DNA from 2 places in the Fusobacterium sp. FSA-380-WT-3A genome. Region 1 is predicted to be linked to the other one. Evidence: riboswitches for the same ligand, from Rfam matches in the RefSeq annotation. Region 1 holds a riboswitch; the other holds the start of a gene.
The links. Region 1 has a riboswitch for lysine ahead of HF862_RS06425 (aspartate kinase). Riboswitches for the same ligand answer to the same signal wherever they lie in the genome.
Positions count from the first base shown of each region.

Region 2: linked by a shared signal. The riboswitch ahead of lysA (diaminopimelate decarboxylase) and the one ahead of HF862_RS06425 (aspartate kinase) in region 1 are both predicted to bind lysine.

Region 1 is NZ_JABAFQ010000009.1:24,956-28,266, reverse strand. It holds gene HF862_RS06435 (M20 family metallopeptidase) at 1-876, opposite strand, end outside; lysine riboswitch at 1,036-1,209, shown strand; gene HF862_RS06425 (aspartate kinase) at 1,320-2,525, shown strand; gene HF862_RS06420 (aspartate-semialdehyde dehydrogenase) at 2,549-3,311, shown strand, end outside.
Region 2 is NZ_JABAFQ010000001.1:157,665-160,975, reverse strand. It holds gene HF862_RS00715 (amidohydrolase family protein) at 1-705, opposite strand, end outside; gene lysA (diaminopimelate decarboxylase) at 832-2,139, opposite strand; lysine riboswitch at 2,238-2,411, opposite strand; gene nrdD (anaerobic ribonucleoside-triphosphate reductase) at 2,493-3,311, opposite strand, start outside.

The sequences.
Region 1 (3,311 bases):
AAAATTAACAATAGCTGTAGCTCCATATCCTTTTGCTACAAATTCACTCATTTCTTTAATTCTTTGTTTATTGTATTCTCTGCTTTCAGTAGAAAGAGTTCTTAAAATTCCTGTAACTTCAACTTCTCCAGCTACTATATTTTCTTTTGTTCCTCCCTTAATAGTACCAAAAGTTATAACTACAGAATCTCTAGCATCTGTATTTCTAGAAACAATAGATTGGATAGAACTAATAATTTGAGCTGTAGTAACTATAGCATCAACTCCCTCACTTGGAAAGGCTCCGTGAGTACTTTTTCCTATAACTTTTATTTTTACTCCACAAGAAGAAGCAAACATAGGTCCATATTTAATACCTATACTTCCAACATTTACAAAAGGGTCAACATGAAGTCCAAATATAGCATTTACATTTTCTAAAACTCCCTCTTCTATCATTGGAAGAGCCCCACCAGTAGTTTCTTCTGCTGGTTGAAAAATAAGTCTGATATTACAAGGAATTTCATCTTTTATTTCTGATAAAATTTTGGCTACTCCTAATAAAACTGTGTTATGAACATCATGTCCACAAGCATGCATTTTTCCAACATGCTCAGACTTAAATTCAAAATCATTATTTTCTAATATTGGTAAGGCATCAATGTCTCCTCTTAAAGCAATGGTAATAGTAGAATCTTTTCCAGGAATATCAGCTACAATTCCACTTTTTCCAATATTTGTTTTATAATTTATATTAAGTTCATCTAAAGTTGAAGAAATATATTTTGTAGTTTTTGGTAAATCAAAATCTAACTCAGGGATTTTATGTAAATCTCTTCTAACTTTTATAAACCAATCATTAAATTTATCTATATTATTTAAAATTAAATTATTCATAAAAACCTCCATAAATTAATTAATAAGAATTATAGCAAAAAAAAATCTATAAAACAATAAAAATTATAAAAAATAAATTTATATAATATATAGTTTAAGATATAAAATTTATATTTTATTTTTTATAGAAATTGTTATAAAATGACAACAATAAAATAAGAAACGGATTGAGGAGCAAATGACAAAAGTAATTATGTTGAGTTACCTAACTTTGAGATATAATGAAAGGGGATTTTGCCGAAATCTAAAAATTATAGGGAGGATTTTTAGGTTGGGAATATGGAGAATATCCATATAACTGTCATTGATATTCAATGTTGTGCTTTCTGTTGTGTTATTCATTGTTGTGATACTAAAAATAAATTATATTATCTCAAAATGAAATATAAACCAACAGATAAGTCTGTTGGTTTTTTATTTTAAAATAAAAAAGGAGATAATATATGAGAGTAGTATTAAAATATGGTGGTTCTAGCGTAGCAACTATTGAAAAAATTAAAGCAATAGCTGAATATGTAGTGAACTTAAAGAAAACAAAATATGATGAAATTATAGTTGTTGCTTCAGCAATGGGAAAAACAACAAATGCCCTTATTGCTATGGCAAAAGAAATCTCTGATTCACCAAATCAAAGAGAACTAGATTCACTTTTATCTACAGGAGAACAACAAACAGTTTCTCTATTGTCAATAGCTATAAATTCTTTGGGACAAAAAGCTGTATCATTAACAGGGTATCAAGCTAATGTAAAAACTGTAGGAGTTCATACAAAAAGTAAAATCAAAAATATTGATACAGAAAAAATAGAAGAATATTTAAAAGATAATAATGTTGTTATAGTAGCTGGATTTCAAGGAATAAATGACCACGGAGATATAACTACATTAGGAAGGGGAGGTTCAGATACAAGTGCTGTTGCCTTAGCTGCTTCTCTAAAATGTGAATGTAGAATATATACAGATGTTGAGGGAATTTATAGTGTTGACCCAAGACTTTATAAAAATGCTAAGTTTTTAGATAAAATTTCTTATGAAGAAATGATGGAAATGGCTAATTTAGGAGCTGGAGTTATGGAAACTAGAGCTGTAGAAATTGGAAAAAAATATAATATACCTATTTTTGTTGGAAAAACTTTAAGTGAAACAGGAGGAACTTGGATAATGGATATGAATGACGTATTAGAGGATAAATTAGTAACAGGAATTAGTATAACAAAAGAGATAATAGTAACAACTCTTTCAAATATTAATTATTCTAGTGAAAAAATAGCAAAAATATTTACAATAATTAATGAAGTAGGATTAAATATAAATATGATTTCTCAAAATGTTTCAAATGATAATAAAGCTAAAATATCATTTAGTTGTGTAGAGGGAGAAAAATATTTATTAGACCAAGCTATTGAAAGAATAAAAGTGGAATTACCTTGTATAGAGTTAGGATATAATGATAACTTAGCAATGATTTCAATAGTAGGCGTAGGAATGATAAATAACTCTGGAGTATCTGGTAAATTTTTCTCAGCTTTAAGTAGAGCAGGAATAAATTTTTATCAAGTAACAACATCAGAGATAAGTGTTTCATGTAGTATAGAAAGAAAAGATATAAATAAAGCAGTAGAAGTAGTAGCAGAAGAATTTAATTTATAGAGAATAATTTGAGGAGGATAAATATGAGAGTTGCTATTGTAGGAGCTACAGGATTAGTGGGAAGTACATTTTTAAAAGTTTTAGAGGAAAGAGATTTAGGAATAACAGAGTTATATTTATTTGCTTCAGCAAGAAGTGCTGGTAAAAAAATAACTTTTAGAGGAAAAGAATATACAGTAGAAGAATTAACAGAAAATAGTTTTGATAGAGGGATTGATATAGCTCTATTTTCAGCTGGTGGAGATATAAGTAAAAAATATGCTCCAATAGCAGCTTCAAAAGGATGTTTAGTAGTTGATAACTCTTCAGCTTGGAGAATGGACCCAGAGGTTCCATTAGTTGTACCAGAAGTTAATAAAGAGGCAGCGTTTACAAATCATGGAATTATAGCAAACCCAAACTGTTCAACAATTCAATGTATGGCTCCATTAAAAGCTTTAGCTGAAAAATATGGATTAAAAAGAGTAATATATAATACATATCAAGCTGTATCAGGTACAGGACAAAAAGGTGTAGAGGATTTACAAAATGGATTAAAAGGATTAGCTCCTAAAGTTTATCCACATCAAATTGTAAATAACTGTTTACCTCATATAGATGTATTTATGGATAACGGATATACAAAAGAAGAAATAAAAATGATAAATGAAACAAGAAAAATATTAGAACTTCCTGATTTACCTGTAACAGCTACTTGTGTAAGAGTTCCAGTTATAAATTCTCACTCAGTATCAATTACAGCTGAGCTTAATAGTGAATTTGATATAGAAGAAGTAAAAAAAGTTA
Region 2 (3,311 bases), on a different contig from region 1:
TAACATTTCTAAAGCTTTATCCATTTGACCAAATCCAGCCATACTTCCAATATGTGATACTACATAATTAGCTTTTACATAGTTACCTAAATCTAAAAACTCTTCTATTGCATTAAATATATTTTTAGCATCTTCTCTTAAATGTGCTGATATAACTTTATGTTGTCCTAATCTTCCAAGAGTTGTCATCTCATTGAAATCTATTCCAGGAACATATCTAAGTCCAAAACTAATTCCCAGTAATCCTGTATCTTTCATCATTTTTTTACCTATCTCATACATTTCTTCCACTTGGTCATTTTCAAGACTTACATATCTGTCAACACCAATTTTTTGTCTTAGTATCCCATGAGGTAATAACATTCCAAAGTTAATAGGATGTCCTTCATCTACTCCATCTAAAAACTCCTTTGGATTAGAAACTCCTATTCCTGAGTTTCCACCTATTCCTGTAGTAACTCCCATTGATAACATTCTTTTAAATATTTCTCTATCTGGTGTTGTTCCATCAGTTAAAACTTCATGCATATCAATATCTATAAATCCTGGGCAAACACACATTCCCATAGCATCTATTTCATTATCTCCTATTAACACTTCATGAGATAATTCTACTATTTTTCCATTTTCTATTGCAATATTTAGTGGTTCATACACACTATTTTTTGGGTCTATAACTAATCCGTGATTTATTACTGTTCTCATATCCTAATTTTAAGTTACATTTTTATCTTGTAACTTTCCTCCCTTCTTTATTTATTTGTATATCTAAGTTGTATTATAAAATAATTATATCATATTTTAATAATTTCCGCATATTGTTTTTTTTACTTATTCTATTTCTATAAATACATCATTGGCTACCAAATCTTCAAAAGATTCTCTTTTAATTGATAAATAAGATTTCCCATCTTTTACAAACACAACTGCTGGTCTTGTAGCTTTATTGTAATTACTTGACATTGAATATCCATAAGCTCCAGTTGTAGGGACAAATATATAATCTCCTTCTGAAGCTTTGGCTATTTTCATATCTTTTCCTATTAAATCTCCAGACTCACAACATTTTCCTGCAATAGTAACTATATCATTTTCTTCTTGATTAAGTTTATTAGCAACAATAGCTTCATATTTAGCTTGATATAAAGCTGGTCTTATATTATCTGTCATTCCTCCATCAATAAACACATATTTAACTCCACCATATGTATTTTTTATGCCACCAACTGTATATAAAGTTCCCCCAGCATTTCCCACAATACTTCTTCCAGGTTCTATAGAAACTTTCTTTAAAGTCATATTTTCTTTTTCTAAAGTTTTTTCAATATGTTCTATCATAGATTTCATAAATTTTTCAATATCTACTTCTACATCTCCATCAACATAATAAACTCCAAAACCTCCACCTAAATTCATTTCAGGAATTTCCATATTAAATCTTTCTGATATTTTTTTAGTAAACATTATCATTGTTTCAATCCCCTCATGAAAAGCTTTAGTATCAAATATTTGTGAACCTATGTGACAATGAAATCCTAAAAATTCTAAACTTTCATAAGAAAGAATTTTCTCTACTATACTATAAATATTTTCATCAAATATAGATTCTCCAAACTTAGAACTATGTTTTGATGTTCTTATATATTCATGGGTATGAGCATCTATTCCTATATTTATTCTTAACATGACTCTTATTTTTTTATTTTTTTCTTTAGCTAAAGTTCCTAATTTATCTATTTCACTTATATTATCTAATATTACTATTCCAATTCCCCAATCAAGACACATTTCAAGCTCTTCTATACTTTTATTATTTCCATGCATATGGACTCTATTCATAGGAAATTTTGAAACTTTTATAGAATATAATTCTCCACCAGAAACTGCATCTATACTTAATCCATACTTCTCAACTATTTGGCACATAGCTTTCGATAAAAAAGCTTTTGAAGCATAGACTACTTCTGTTTCAAATTTTTCCGATTTAAAATTTTCTATATATTTTTTTATATTACTTTCTATCAATTCTTGGTCCATAACATATAATGGAGTTTTATACTCCTTTGCAAGTTTTTCTACTGATACTCCACCTATCTCAAGAATTCCATTATTATTTTTCATTGTTCCAAAATATCTCATAAAACTTCCTCCAAAATTTTCATAAAAAAAGACAGTCTTTTCAATTTCAGACTGTCTTTAGTAACCTATTAAAAATAATTACTTATATTTTAGATAACTTACTTGATAGCCCTCCATTGAAATTTCAATGACAGTAAAATAGATATTATCTAATTTACCAATAAAAATGTTTTGACTTTCATTTTTATTTCGGCAAAATCTCCTTTCAAATTATTCTCCGTTTGTCAAACTAAAATAATTTTACTCTTATCATTTGCTCCTCTATCTTTTTAAATTCTTTTACATAAAAGTATATCTAAATTTTATTAATTTGTATAATATAAATTATAAATATTTTTTATATAATCTATTTATTATTTTACATGAATAGCTCTATTTTTTATCTCTTTCATTCTTCCTTCTAAGGCGTGAGTAATATTATAATTTGAAATATATCCACAACATCTTCTTTGAATTTTCATTTTCATTCCCTCTTCATTACCACATTGAGGACATTTATATTTTGCTGTATGTTCGTCATAAGAGATTTCTCCTGTATATCCACATTCAAAACACACATCTGATACTGTATTTACTGCAAAATATTCTATTCCTTTATCATGAGCATATTTCATAAGTTCTAATATTGCATCAGAGTTATAAGTTTTTCCTCCATTTTCAACATACATTATGTTTCCTCCATTACAATATTTAATAAATGGAGCTTCTGTATCTATTTTATCAAAAGCATCTATTGGTAACTCTGATGAGAAATGGAAAGAATTTGTATAATATTCTCTTTTTAATAACCATTCAGGCATTACATCACTATAATTTTTCTTATCTGCATTAAAGAATGTTGCTATACTAGCTTCTGCTGGAGTTCCATAAACTGATACAGGTAATCCAGTTTCCTCTTTTATTTCATCAGCTTGTCTTCTTATTTCTTTCATTATTCTAAGACCTAATTCTTTTCCAGCTGGCTTTGATATGTTTTGTTTATCATCAGTAAGTATTCTTACACAATCATCTATTCCTAAAAATCCATATGACACAGAAGCTCTATCAGATTTTAATAATTTTTCTACTGTTTCATCTGGTTGTAATCTAGCAATAGCTCCATATTGGAATAATATAGGTGCTTGTTTAGCTTTTAACTTTCTAACATTTTCATATCTTTTTAAAATTCCTAA